DNA from 2 places in the Ensifer meliloti genome. Region 2 is predicted to be linked to the other one. Evidence: predicted binding sites of a transcription regulator. Region 2 holds the regulator's gene; the other holds the start of a gene.
The links. The regulator LexA, encoded in region 2, represses DNA repair genes until DNA is damaged. The targets are predictions, from matches to a motif close to TGTTCNNNNTGTGTTCNG.
Positions count from the first base shown of each region.

Region 1 (7,282 bases), on a different replicon from region 2:
AGACGGAAGCGATGACGCTCGCCGATCGGATACTCATTCTCAACCACGGGCAGATCGAGCAGGTGGGGCGGCCGCGCGAGCTTTACGACCGGCCGGAAAATCGCTTCGTTGCCGGCTTCCTCGGCAGCCCTAGAATGAATTTCGCCCCGCTCGAAGCGACCGGCCCCGCCGCTACGGTTCTGAGGGGAGCCGGCGGCTTCGCCTACGCCGCAGAGTATGTCGCGGCCGAAGGAAGGCCTGCCGAAATCGGCTTGCGGCCGGAGGCTTTGAAGCTTGTCGGTGCCGAAACGAAAGGTGCGATCCGCGGGACCTTCGAGCGCATGGAGGACCTCGGCTATGAATATGTCTGCTATGTGCGGCTCACCGAGACGCTGGTCTGGACGGTTCGTTCAACGGGAAGTCCACCGCAAGTCGCCCCCGGCGACCCCGTCGGCCTGAGCTGGCAACCGGAAAGTCTCTACCTCTTCGGAGAGGATGGCCGGCGCATCGATCACCGCGCGAGCGTTTCATTGGCCCTTGGAGCCTCGTCGTGAACGCCGCCCGCCGGATGGAGCGGCAGCAACGCCGCACCGCATGGATATTCCTGCTCCCGTTGCTGCTGACGCTGATGGCCGTGGCGATATGGCCGCTCGCCCGCAGCATTTTCTTCTCCTTCACCGACGCTTATCTCGACGCCCCTTCGGACTACGGATTCGTGGGTATCGAGAACTTCGTGGAAGTCGCCGAAGATCCGGTGTTCTGGGGCGCGGTCAGGAACACGCTCGTCTTCACGCTCGTATCCGTCGGGTTGGAGACGCTTCTCGGACTTGCGATCGCCTTGCTCCTGCACCGCGCTTTTCTCGGCCGCGGCATCGTGCGGGCGGCGATCCTCATTCCCTGGGCGATGCCGATGGTCGTCTCGGCCCGGATCTGGGAATGGATGCTCAACGATCAGTTCGGCCTGATCAACAAGCTCCTGGTCGCGTTGGGACTCGTCGAAAACGGCGTCGCCTGGACAGCCGATCCTTCGCTGATCCTCGGGACGGTGATCTTCATCGATGTCTGGGTGACGACGCCGTTCATGGTGCTCCTCATTCTCGCCGGCCTGCAACTGATCCCCGAGGAAATCTACGAGGCAGCCGACGTTTCCGGCGTGCCGCACTGGAAACGCTTCTGGTCCATAACCTTGCCGCTCGCGACGCCGGCGATCGGTGTCGCGATACTCTTCCGCACGCTCGACGCGCTCCGCATGTTCGATCTGAGCTACGTGCTTGCGGCCAACAACGAAAACACGATGACGATGTCGATCTATGCGCGCGACCAGCTCATCAGCTTTCAGGACCTCGGCCTTGGAGCCGCTGCTTCCACCTGGGTGTTCATGATCATCGGACTGATCGCTATCGTCATCGTCGGGCTTTTGCGCCTCGATCGGGCGACAGGCTGAGGGGGGTATCGATGACGGTGAGCGCAGTCACCACGAGGCGCTATTCGAACGCGACTTACCGGACCTTGCGCCGCGTAAAGACGGCCGGACTCTATGCCGGCGTGGCGGCCGTCCTCGTCTACATGCTGTTTCCCTATTACTGGGCGATCGTCTCCTCGACCAAGACGGGGCAGGCGCTTTACCAGTTCACTCTGCTGCCGGCGCTCGATTTCAGCAACTACAGGCAATTGTTCGACAATCCGGTATTCATGGGCGCGCTCGTCAATTCCGGCGTGGTCGCGCTTGTCAGTACCGCGATCTCCCTCGTCATCGGCATTCTTGCGGCTTACGCGCTCGGCCGCCTGCATTTCCCGCCGGGCCGCATTGTTCTGATCGCCGTTCTCATGATCTCGGTCTTTCCGCAAGTGGTGGTGCTTTCGGGAATGTTCGAGGTGATCGGATGGCTCGGGCTCTACAATCGGCCGTCGGCGCTGATCGTCTCCTATCTCATTCTCACTTTGCCCTTTACGACATGGATCCTGACGAGCTTCATCCGTGACCTGCCGAGCGAATTGGAGGAGGCGGCGCTCATCGACGGCTGTTCGCGCCTGCGCATCCTCACCCACGTGCTGCTGCCGCTGATGGGGCCTGCGATTGCCAGCACCGGTCTGCTGTCGTTCATCCTTGCATGGAACGAATTCCTCTTTGCGCTCACCTTCATCCTGACCGACGAGAACCGGACGGTTCCGGTAGCGATCGGCCTTCTGACAGGCAGCAGCCGCTATGAATATCCGTTCGGCCAGATCATGGCCGCGTCCGTCACGGTGACGCTGCCGCTGCTCGTTCTCGTCCTGATCTTCCAGCGCAAGATCGTGGCGGGGTTGACGTCCGGCGCCGTCAAGGGGTGACGACCGCCGCGGCGGGCAACGTCATGCGCCAAATTTGGCATGATCTATTTTCGTGATTGGACTTCCCGACCGGTTGGAGTCACGCTGATCAGGCCTACGAGGTGGAAATTGGGGGACCAACTATCGTTAGAGTAGGAGGTCGCAATGAAGCACCAAGCAATCGAGCAGTTACAGGGCGTCGCCGAGGTCAAGCAGGACCTGCCGCGACGGACGTTATCGCGCAAGGAGCGCCTTGAGCGTTGGGCGGAACTCCTGGAACGGGATCCTCACAGACGCCTTTCGACGCTGCACGAGACAGAGTATCAGCCAGCGAGAGTCCGCGCGGCCATGCGCGGCGACGGTTCGCCGATCTCCGTCGCCTTCGAGGATCCGGTCCTCCGGACTGCCGGGATGGAGAACGACAGCTACGGTGAAGCCAGGCGGTTCTTCGAGCTGAGCGACGAGCAATTACATAAGGTCATCTGCTATTGCCATTTCGGCGCGACGGTCAGCGCATCGACGGCCGCCCGCCACATCCGCGCAATGCTTGTAGAGAAACAGCCAGGCCTGTTTGCTCGGTTGCGCCAGATGTTCGTCGGCTAGGCAGGCGACGGCATATCGGAGGGTCGTGATCGAAGGCGGCCGCCGGAGGAGGCGGGCTGCAGTGCGAAGGCTAATCGCGCTCGCACTGTGGTGCTCCCATCCCTCCGGCTGGCGGATTGCCTTCGATCCGCGGCGTCGCCGTCTCAGCATCGCAACTCGATCTCAAGGCTTTCGTCGCGTACAACGCGCCCTCATGTCTGCGTTTTTCGCTTCGTGCTCTAAATTCCACTATGTTAAGTGGATCGACGCGACGCCGGATGGCGACGCGCCCTGTCGGCCGGGATGACGAACGGAAACACTATGGCTCAAAGAGCAGGCAACGCGGATCTCCCGCTGCATGGCGGCCGCGTGCCGCGATGGCTCGGCGACCGTATGACGCGCCTCGGCGCGCTGGTCACCGAAGCGGTCGTTCACCACTATGGACGCGACGAGTTTCTAAGGCGGCTGGCGCATCCGTTCTGGTTCCAGTCTTTCGGCGCCGTCATGGGCATGGACTGGCATTCCTCCGGTATCACCACGAGCGTCATAGGTGCGTTGAAACGCGGTCTCACCCCGGTTGCCGGCGAGCTGGGCATCCATGTCTGCGGCGGCCGCGGCCAGCACTCCCGCAAGACGCCGGGCGAACTCATATCGATTGGCGATCGCGTCGGTTTCGATGGCGGTGCATTGGCAGAAGCGAGCCGCCTCGTCGCCAAGGTCGACAGTGCCGCCGTTCAGGACGGCTTCGATCTCTACCTGCACGGTTTCATCGTCACGGACGATGCCAGGTGGGTGGTCGTCCAGCAGGGCATGAACGGCGACCGCCGGCAGGCGAGGCGCTATCACTGGCTCTCGGAGGGCCTGACAAGCTTCGTCGACGCGCCGCATAGCGCGATCGAAGGCAGAGAACAGGGCGAGATCGTCAATCTTGCCGACCGCCGCGCCGCCGCCTCGCGGACTGCGCAGCTCGATCTCCTCCAGTCCCTCGGGCCCGACGGGCTCCTGCGCGAGGTCGCCCGGATCGAGTCTCGTGGGGCTCCTGTGGCCGCGCTGGCACAGCCGATGCTGCCGCATCTCTTCATGCCTACCCACCACGACGTGCGCGAAAGCGACGTCAATCTCCGGCGCCTTCACGGCAACTTCGCCGCCGCCGCCGACCGTGGTCCGGAGGACTTCAAGGACCTGCTGCTGGTGCCAGGCGTCGGCGCGCGGACGGTCAAGGCGCTGGCGATGGTCGCGGAGGTGGTCCACGGGACGCCATGCAGGTTCTCGGACCCCGCCCGCTTTTCGCTCGCCCATGGCGGCAAGGACCGCCACCCGTTCCCGGTGCCGTTGAAAGTCTATGACGAGACGATCAGGATCATGAAATCAGCGGTCAGCAAGGGCCGCCTCGGGCGCCAGGAAGAGCTTGCGGCGCTGAAGCGGCTCGACGAGCAGTCGCGCCGGCTGGAGCGCTACGTCACGGGCCCCGACCTCAAGGAGATCGTCGCGGGCGAATTCAGGGACTCCGCGCGTTTCGGCGGGCGCAGCATATTCGGCTGGGAACCGCACGACGACGAGGCAACCGCCGCGGTGCCAGGCGACCGCGCGCGGCGCTGAGGCGGAACAATAAGCGCAGCGATCGATTTACACAGCTAGGGCGCGGTGAGGGCACACCGCGTTCCCTGCCGCTGAAGATGGCGCTCGAGGCGCCTCCGGCATCCCAGTTCATGGAGTTTCCGATGACCGCTGCGATGACTACGATCGACCACGACACAATCCGCAATTGGATAGAGGCCCGCAAAGGACAGCCGGCGCGCGTGAAGGGCGCGACCGAAGACGGTGGTGGTCTCCTCCGCGTTGATTTCGGCAAGCCGGAAGACACGCTGGAGAAAATTTCCTGGGACGAATTCTTCAAGATCTTCGACGAGGAGAATCTGGCTTTCCTCCATCAGGACATGACTGACGACGGGCAACCCAGCCGCTTCTGCAAATTCATTCACCGGCACTGAACCGAAGAAGGAACTCGGAGACGGAAGCGGAAGGAGCACTTGAGGGGAAACGCCTTTACGGCGGAAAGGATCTCGCGATGCTTACGATCAAAAAACCGGAGCCCGCGACGGAACGCGAAGGGCGCCCTGTCCCTCCCGCAAACGACCGCAAGCCGGCATCTGCAAAGATCAGGAAGCCTGCGACGGACGATTGCGAACGCCTCGATGACCCAAACTCGCTTTTCTGGCGCGGCGTGTGGATGACCGTGTTTTAGATCGAGTAAACTAGGCGGCGCTGCCGCCAAGCGTCTGCTCGATCTCTTCGAGACGCGCCGTCAGGCGCTTGATCTCCTCGCGCTTTTCGGCAACCACGTCTCTCGCTGTTTCGAGCCTGTCGGCTCCGGGCACGGTGCCCACGGCCGTGTGGGTCTCGGTTGCGATGGCGTCGATTTCGGCTTGAAGCCGGGCGATCCGCTCGCGCAGTTCGTCGAGTTGGTTTCCGACCTCTGGCGCGCTCTTCCGATCTCGCTCCCATGCGTCGATCGGCTCGTCGACGCTCGGGGGATCGAGCGGGCGCGCATCATCCCCCGGGCGCGGTTCTCCATGCTTGTTCGTGCTCATGACTGACCTCCCGTAAGCGTCATCAACTCGGAAGCGACGTCTATGTTCCGTCCGCAGCCCTTACCGTCGCAGCAAGCGGCGGGCTTCATGGAACTTCCCGCGACGGCCGCCGTTTTCCTCTCGCCACCTGGGACGGTTCCTTGCATTCCGAAGAATACCTCGAGCTTCACTACGATCTGTTGAGTCACAGGGCGCTCCTGTCGTGTGGCCATAAGGCCTATGTGCTGCCGGACATCTACGAGACCAAGGAAATGGCACAGGCTGCTGCCCAGAAATTCGCCTGGGAAAAACTGGGACTGAAAGAGCGGGCGGCGGGCTGCCGCACGGCCGCCGATCTCCCCGTCTGGCTGCGCTAACGATTGCGGCGAGTGATCAGTGGCCCTGTCCTTCGCCGAGACCGCGTTCCGTATGCATGGCGGACTGCCAGACCGTGACCGCAGGTCCCTCGGCGCCGAGAATGGGGTCAAGGCTCGGCAGCGGCACCGAGACGATCGCCTCACGGTCATCCGCGGTCGCGGCGCCGCTCTGAATCCCGGCGTCCTGCCCCGGCGGATAGCCGCCGACGACCAGGAAATCCACGCTTGCTTCGTTCCGGCGGTGGCCCGTACCCGCGGGGAGGAGGATGACGTCGCCGGCGGCGACCTCGACCTCCTGACCGTCCGGCCCTCCGATCAGCAGCCGTGCCCGGCCTTCCGCGATCCCGAGAACCTCGTGCGCACCGCAATGGTAATGGTGATGGGCAAAGACGCCGTCGCGCCACAGGCCGCGCCAACCATTGGCCCTGAAGCGTTCCTCTATCCGTGTGGCTCCATTTTCCGTAACGTCGATCGCTTGACGATAGACCAGAACCGGCAGGCGCGGGTTGTTTGGTACGCCGCCGCTTTCGGCGAATATGAGCTCTTCGATTTTCATTGGTTTCTCCTCGGCGCAGGATGTTCTGTTCCCTGCCGAACCGGAACGAATTCCGCGGCTGTATGTTTCCTTCAATCGTGCCGATACAAGAAGATAGCTCGGAGCACCGGGCGTGCGCGAAAGGCGAGAACGAGCTCGGAAAAGACTTCGGCCGCGAACCAAGATGAATGCTGGCAAAGAAGGGGACCTTTCATGCCATACAAGCTCTATTACTGGGACGGCATTCCCGGCCGCGGTGAATTCGTGCGCCTTGCGCTGGAGGAGGCCGGCGCGGATTACCTCGACATTGCCCGCCAGCCGGGCGGCACGAACGAAATGCTGAAGCTGATGAAGATGCCCGGTGAAGCCGCCGCTCCCTTCGCTCCCCCGTTTCTCGTCGATGGCGACCTCGTCATAAGCCACGTCGCCAACATACTTTTTTATCTCGGGCCGAGGCTCGGCCTCGTTGCCGAGGACGAGGGGCTTCGAATCTTCACAAATGGTCTGCAGCTGGCGATCACCGATTTCGTCGCGGAGGTTCACGACACGCACCATCCGATCGCCGTGTCGCTCTATTATGAGGACCAGAAGCCTGAAGCGCTGAGGCGGTCGGCCGATTTCCTCTCCGAGCGCCTGCCGAAGTTTCTCGGCTATTTCGAACGCGTGCTCACACAAAATCCCAGGGGCCCGGAACATATGGTCGGGGACCGGCTGAGCTACGTCGATCTTTCGCTTTTCCAGGTGATCGAAGGACTCCGCTATGCCTTTCCCAAGGCGATGGATGCCTATGAGGCAAACATTCCCGGACTGGTCGCCTTGCACGATGCCGTTCGTGCACGGCCGAGAATTCTGAGCTATCTGGCCTCGAAGCGGCGGCTCGCCTTCAACGAATCCTGCGTCTTCCGCCACTATCCGGAACTCGACCGGCA
Region 1 is NZ_CP120364.1:554,759-562,040, reverse strand. Features, by position in the region: gene PZL22_RS02515 (ABC transporter ATP-binding protein) at 1-533, shown strand, start outside; gene PZL22_RS02510 (carbohydrate ABC transporter permease) at 530-1,423, shown strand; gene PZL22_RS02505 (carbohydrate ABC transporter permease) at 1,435-2,310, shown strand; gene PZL22_RS02500 (hypothetical protein) at 2,455-2,892, shown strand; gene PZL22_RS02495 (DUF763 domain-containing protein) at 3,193-4,470, shown strand; gene PZL22_RS02490 (hypothetical protein) at 4,593-4,862, shown strand; gene PZL22_RS02485 (hypothetical protein) at 5,127-5,462, opposite strand; gene PZL22_RS02480 (hypothetical protein) at 5,603-5,818, shown strand; gene PZL22_RS02475 (cupin domain-containing protein) at 5,835-6,374, opposite strand; gene PZL22_RS02470 (glutathione S-transferase) at 6,567-7,282, shown strand, end outside.
Region 1: a site for LexA is predicted at 3,096-3,113, ahead of PZL22_RS02495 (DUF763 domain-containing protein). Genes of this name have one in related genera too.

Region 2 (7,282 bases):
GTTGGTGAATGGGCAGCAAGCCCGGTAGCGATCGCCGGTCTATCGAGAACTCGGAAACGAATTTCACGAAACTCACAGCATTTTGGCGTGCGCAAAAACCAAAAATGTCAGCCGCGAAGAATCGCGTATGGCACCGGCATGGACAGGTGGCCGAGTGGTTTAAGGCTCTGGTCTTGAAATATAAAATGAGGCCCGGCCCAACCGATTGACAGCAAAAGGAAAGGCTTGTGCCATGCCTTCGAATTTGCGCCCATTTTGCGCCCGCAGCACTTTAGCGGCGCAAAAACGACAAATGCCAGCCGCGAGGGAATCGCGTATGGAACCGGAATGGACAGGTGGCCGAGTGGTTTAAGGCAACGGTCTTGAAAACCGTCGTGCGGGGAACCGTACCGTGGGTTCGAATCCCACCCTGTCCGCCATCAACGTGACGCTCACTCGCCGACGTGGCATTGTTGGCGGGCGTGCCGGACTGTCGTTCAAAAGCTCCGCCCTATCCGCCTTCAATGTTCGCTATGCCTGCAAACACCTCAGCATTGCCCGCCATCGGGCGCTGAAGCTGGGCGACGTCATTCAGCAGTTGCTGTTTGCATCCACGCACTTGAATTCGCACATTGGAGTTTTCGGCTCAGACAAAAAATCCCCGAATGGGGGTGCCGCTATGCAGTGGCGGAGTCGATCAACTCTACACCGCCTCCCATGTCTTCCGCGCGGCAATCACAAGCGACTGGCGTCTACGGAAGCGGATTTCTCGGCGGCTACCCGCCCTCGCGCTATGCGAACCAGCTGCCGCATTGCCCCATGGTCCAACTGCCAGACGGTTCGCGCTCGTACTAGTCTTTGGTCGATCCGTCCCAGTGGCGTCTTCCGAAGTCGACCGAGGTTGAAATCATGACCAGAAAACGTGCGAACTTGATCGTCGCTGCAATGCTTTGTTCGGCGACGGTCGTCACCTCCTCTGTCAATGCGCAGGATCAGGCCGCACCACCGCTTGTGACGCAGATCGGCAACGGCAACTGGCTTCCGCAGGAGGAAGCGGAGTCGCTGCGCGACGAACTCTACTATCAACGCGCGATCCATGCCTACATAACCATGCTTCCGGCGCTGAACGTGATCGGTATGCGCGACGGTTCGGAGGCGACATTCGGTAAAGGCTACAACATCCTGCCAATCTGGAAGGACCGGATGGACTCGCGCACGTGGGTGCCGACACCGAACGCCGACGTAATCTACTCGATGAGCTATCTCGACCTGAAGGAAACCGGCCCGCTCGTCGTCGCCGCGCCACCCAATGTCATCGGCATGTTTACCGATTTCTTCCAGCGTACGATCACGGATGTTGGACTGATTGGACCGGATCGCGCGCGCGGCGGCCTCTACCTCCTGCTGCCGCCTGATTATGACGGCGAGGTTCCGCAGGGCTACTTCGCGTTCAAAGCGAAGACCTACAATGTCTTTCTGTTCTTCCGGACGATCATGGCGAAGGGCGAAAACGGTCCGGACCCCAAGCCCGCCGTGGCGCTCGCGGAGCAGACGCGCGTCTATCCGCTTTGGACGCCCGAGAAAGACGTCAAGCCGATGCAGTTTCCTAACGGCAGCGGCAAGCGCATCAACATGATGTATCCGGTCGATAACGCCTACTGGACCAAGTTGAAGGAGTTCGTCGACCACGAGCCGGTCTCGGCGATCGATTCCGAACTGCGCGGTGTGCTGGCATCGATCGGCATCATCAAGGGCCAGCCCTTCGAGCCGACCGGGAAGCAGCAGGAACTCTTGAAAAAGGCGGTCGAGACAGCGCCCAAGATGATCTTGGCGCAGCGCCAGCTCGGCCGACCGGACGGACGCAATCGCTACTACACCGACAGGCAGTATGAAAATGTCTGGGCCAGCGGCACATCCGAATGGCTCCAGGACAGTTATCTCGATGTCGACCAGCGGGCTGGCTATTTCCAGGTTGCCTATTCATCGGCTCCGGCAATGGTCATGCGGACGCTGGGGGCAGGTTCCAAATACCCGGTTGCATACCGAGATGCCGCGGGCGAGTTCCTCAGCGGCTCCAGCACCTACAGGCTGCATTTGCCACCCAATCCGCCGGCTGCCCTGTTCTGGGCAGTTACCGCCTACAACATCACCGACGGCACGATGGTGGAAGCGCCGCAGCTGATGCCGTCCATCAACGGCTTCAACAAGGTCGCGACGAACCAGGACGGCTCGGTGGACCTGTGGTTCGGACCGGAAAAACCTGCCGACGCGCAGGACTCGAACTGGATCCAAACCGTCGGCGGCCGGAATTTCCTGATAGCGCTGCGTCTCTACGGAACCGGCGTCGAGTTCTTCGATCAGACCTGGAAGCCGGATGATGTGGTCAGGGTGGAGTGAGGTCGGGGCGCGTCCCCAACGAAACGCGCCCATGTCCAAGTGCCCAACCGGAGCGATTCAACAGAGGAATATGCTATGAAAACGAGTTTCAATGATCAACTCGACATCACCCGGCGCGACTTGATGAAGGGCGGCATGGGTGCGGCATCGCTGGCAGCGGTGAGCGCCGGAGCGGCGGTTCCCGCCGCCGTGACGGCGGCCTCGGTCGCCGTCACGGCCAATGCGGCGCAGGCACAGCAGCACGCCGCATCCGCAACTGTTACGCAACCCGCCACGGGCATCGTGATGTCTCCCGACTATGCAAGAACGGTTGCGCAGATGGCCTACGTCTGGGGCTGGCCGATGGTTAACATGATCAACCGCAGGGCGGCGATCACTCAGGCACCGGAACCGGGCCACCTCAACGGCGTCCTGCCCGCCGCACCGCGGGGCCAGATCGCGATGCTCAACGACTACATTGAGCCGTCGGAAACTTTCGTCACGTGCCCGAACCAGGATGTCGTCTACGGCTTGGGCTTCTTCGCGCTTGATGAAGAGCCGGTCGTGATTCAGGTGCCGGATTTCGGCGACCGTTTCTGGGTCTATGCTTTGTACGACGCACGCACCGACCAGTTCGGTCATCTAGGCAAACCATATGGCTCGAAGCCCGGATTCTACCTGCTCGCCGGTCCGAGGTGGAGCGGCCTGAAACCGGACGGGATCACAGATGTTTTGCGCTGCCCTACCTCGCTCGCCAACGCCATTCCCAGGGTCTTCCAGGACGACACGCCCGAGGACAGGAAAGCGATTCAAGAGGTCATCAACCAGGTCGTCGCTTATCCGCTGAAGGATTTCGACGGAGAGATGAAGACGATCGAATGGGCCAAGGTCCCGGACATTCCCGGACCGCCATCGTCTGGCGAGGAAACCAAATGGGTGGTCCCGGATAAGTTCTTCGATCAGTTCGGCGAGGTTCTCGACACTGTCGATCCGTTGCCGGGCGAGGAGGCTCTCTATGGCCAATTCCGCCTGCTGCTCGATGCAGCCTCCAAGGACCCCGAACTGAAAAAGGTGCTGGTTGCGACCGCGGTCGAGACCGAAGACAAGGTCATCCAGCCGTTCTTCCAGTGGAAGCACAACGGACGTCCGGCCGGGAACGGATGGAACCGTTCTACCAACAATGCGCAGTTCGGCGTCGACTATTTCAACCGGACCGGAACGGCAAAATCGAACATGTTCGACAACCGGCCGAACGAGACGCAATATTTCTACACCGACCACGACGGCGCGGGCGGAGAACTCAGCGGCAGCGGCAGCTATGCGATCACCTTCCCAGCCGGGCAGGAGCCGCCGGTCAACGGGTTCTGGTCATTGACCCTGTACAACGACAAGCATCTCTTCCACGCGAACGACCTCAAACGCTACTCACTCGGCACCAAGAACAAGAACCTAAAGCGCAACTCCGACGGTTCGCTTACCCTCTACGCCGGCGCGAAGTCGCCCGGGGGCGACAAGGAAAACAACTGGCTGCCCGCGCCGGACGGGAAGTTCTCGCTCTACATCCGCGCCTATTGGGGCAAAGAGGCAATTCTCGATGGCTCTTGGCAGCCGCCCGCGATCGAGGTGGCTCAATAGCCAGTGCTGAAAGCCGATAGTGGCGTTGTGTGTTCGTGACCTTGCACTCCGCCCTATCTGCCAGCCGGCGGGCACCGACGCGGCTTGCAGTCGTCAGCCTCATCTCTGTATTGCGATGCATTCGGCAAGTGGAATGCACTGGCGCGGTCGGCCGAAAACTCTTATACAATCGTTGACCAGTGGGGTCGTAGCTCAGTTGGGAGAGCGCCGCAATCGCACTGCGGAGGTCGAGGGTTCGACTCCCTTCGGCTCCACCATCCACCAGTCCTCCCTGCCGGCTCGCTGCTTGCCAAAAAAGCTGATTTGAGAGAAAGTTTTAGTCTGACCCGTTCGAGGTCTGGGCAACTCCCGCGAGTGGAGCAAAACATGCCTGTTAAATCTTTGGTGGCAGCCGCAATTTTTTCCCTCTTCGCCCTTTCGGGGTGCGCCAGCACAGGCTCGACCAACACGACCTACACCCAGTGGTACGGGCCTTATCCCGAGCCTGAATTCGACGTTCTTACGCCGGGCGGACTGCGCCTTGCCTATTAGCATTGCATAGGCGACCGACTGCGCCGCCCGCCGTAAGCCCAAAACATGCGAGAGCGTATCGGCCCCTGCCCCGAATTCCGAGCGATCGCCATCGACACGCCGGATCGCGGGGCGGATCGGCATTCAACAGCAAGCGAAATTCACGGAATTTTAGGCACTTGCGGAACACATATGGAACAGATAGGTTCTGTTCTTGATTTGTTTCGCGATTCTGGAGTGACGCCATGCTGACCCGCAAGCAACAGGAATTGCTTCTGTTCATTCACGAACGAATGAAGGAATCCGGGGTCCCGCCGTCCTTCGACGAGATGAAGGACGCCTTGGACCTTGCGTCCAAATCGGGCATCCACCGTTTGATCACCGCACTCGAAGAGCGTGGGTTCATTCGCCGGCTACCTAATCGCGCCCGGGCCCTCGAAGTCATCAAGCTGCCGGAGGCCTATGCGGGCGCTTCGCAGGTCCGCCGCGGCTTTTCGCCGAGCGTGATCGAAGGCAGTCTGGGCAAGCCTGCTGCGCCGCCCCCCGCACCGAAACCGGCGCCGCCGGCCGAGGCCGCATCGGTCGCCGTTCCGGTCATGGGCCGCATTGCCGCCGGTGTGCCGATTTCGGCAATCCAGAACAATATGCACGATATATCCGTACCGGTTGAAATGATCGGCAGCGGCGAGCACTACGCTCTCGAGATCAAGGGCGATTCGATGATCGAGGCCGGCATCCTCGATGGCGATACGGTGATCATCCGGAACGGAAGCACCGCCAGCCCCGGGGATATCGTCGTCGCGCTGATCGACGACGAGGAAGCGACCCTGAAGCGATTCCGTCGCAAGGGCGCCTCTATTGCGCTGGAGGCCGCCAATCCGGCTTACGAAACACGCATATTCGGTCCGGACCGGGTCAAGATCCAAGGCAGGCTCGTCGGCCTCATCCGGCGCTATCATTAGAGCTTCCTGACCAGGTGCGCAGCCGCTTCCTACGAAAGTACGCAATTTCAAAGCGCTGACGTGGGAGTATTGCGCCTTGGGACGCTATGACCACGCCCGGTCATAGAACGGAAGACACATTTATACAGAATAAAAAAGTCCCTATTCCAAATGTACCCTCTTGCGGATTGCGGTCAATCATTCTAAATCCGCGCCACGATTTGAAAACGCAAATCGTAGAGGCCTCGTGGCGGAGTGGTGACGCAGAGGACTGCAAATCCTTGTACGCCGGTTCAATTCCGGCCGAGGCCTCCAAAAGCCACACCTGATCAGCTTTGTTACCGACAAACTTCCTCTCGTCAGACGAGGGCGAAATCCGCATTCGCAAAGACGAAGTTGGCAGCGCTGAGGTCGGCAGCGTGGATGCCGATCAGAGTGACCTGATCGACCGTGCCATTCAGCTGCAGGACAGCGTTCCCGTCAGCATCGTCGCCGATGTTGGACAAAAAATCGGCGAAGTCGTCGTAGCCATAGCCGGCGATTTGGATGATGTCCTTGTCCAATTCGAAGTCGAAGATCTTATCCCGCCCACTGTTCCGCGCAAACAGGAACTGATCGGCACCGGTCTCGACCGCGAAGGCTGCGGTAAGTCGGCCATCGCCCCAGAGCTGATCGTTACCGGCGCCGCCAATCAAGAGGTCGTCCCCACCCGCGGTGTCCACGCCGACCTCTGCATCGCCATACAGGACATCATCGCCTTTGCCTCCGTCGAGCAGGTCGTTGCCGCCACTGCCGCCACGTGAGAAAAGAACATCTCCAACAAGAAAGTCGTTGCCAGAACCACCATAGAGGTGGTCGTCGCCGCCGATGCCGGATTCCACGACGCCCTGGTCGAGGCCATCTCCGTAGAGTTTGTCATGGCCCTCTCCGCCCTGGAGCCGATCGTTCCCGCCAACGAAAAAATCGCCGAGGGAGAAAGCGTCGCCCGAGAGAATATCGTCTCCGGCGCCGCCGTCGAGCCAGTCGTCGCCACCACGTCCTCTGAGGCAATTGTAGCCATCGCCGTAGAGTGTATCGTTGCCTTTGCCGCCCGAGAGACGATCGTTCCCTCCGGCGACGATCGCGGAGTCACTCACATCGATCGAGAAGGCATCGCCGTACAGCGTGTCGTCGCCGGCGCCGCCGTCGAGCTGGTCGTCGCCACCACGCCCCTGATCGGAGATCGCCCAAGCGTCGCCGAAGAGCGTGTCGTCGCCTCCGTGCCCGTCAAGGCTGTCGCGGCCACCCTGCCCCGAAGACAGGAAGCCGCCGATTTCGAAGACTCCCAGGCTATTGTCGGTCGTGAATGGGTCTCCGAAGACAATGTCCGGATCGTTCGTGCCGAAGATGTGGTTGTCGAGCCCGAGCCAAGGGGCGATGCCACCGATCAGATGCGCCATTTTTCTCTCCACAGTGCTGCAAAGCAGGTGATGCTCGTCTTGGGGACCCGGACGGCCCTGGGGGCGTCGACCTCGTCCGGCCTCGTCGGAGTGACGAGCGGGCTAACGCTTTGAAAATACGCACTTCCGCACGGAAAACCGTCCACACTTTTCCTGAAAGTGCTCTAATGTTGCCGAACGCGATGTTCCTGTCCATTGACCACTTCGGATTAACTACAGGTTGTACTTTCCGGTGAAGTTCTGCGTCCGGATGCTGAAAGACGGAAGAGGTTGCCCACGCTCCGGACGACGTCCACGAAGAGCAGAACCCGGAGGACCATGTGGTCTCGTGATCGGCGATTGTGCTATAGCGTCCCGTCGGCCGGCCTCATCGGGAGGGCGGCACTCGAAGCGCGATGTGAT
Region 2 is NZ_CP120365.1:373,622-380,903, forward strand. Features, by position in the region: tRNA gene PZL22_RS08850 (tRNA-Ser) at 330-419, shown strand; gene PZL22_RS08855 (DUF1254 domain-containing protein) at 889-2,376, shown strand; gene PZL22_RS08860 (DUF1254 domain-containing protein) at 2,452-3,990, shown strand; tRNA gene PZL22_RS08865 (tRNA-Ala) at 4,172-4,247, shown strand; gene PZL22_RS08870 (hypothetical protein) at 4,357-4,521, shown strand; gene lexA (transcriptional repressor LexA) at 4,746-5,462, shown strand; tRNA gene PZL22_RS08880 (tRNA-Cys) at 5,683-5,756, shown strand; gene PZL22_RS08885 (calcium-binding protein) at 5,801-6,880, opposite strand; gene PZL22_RS08890 (hypothetical protein) at 7,281-7,282, shown strand, end outside.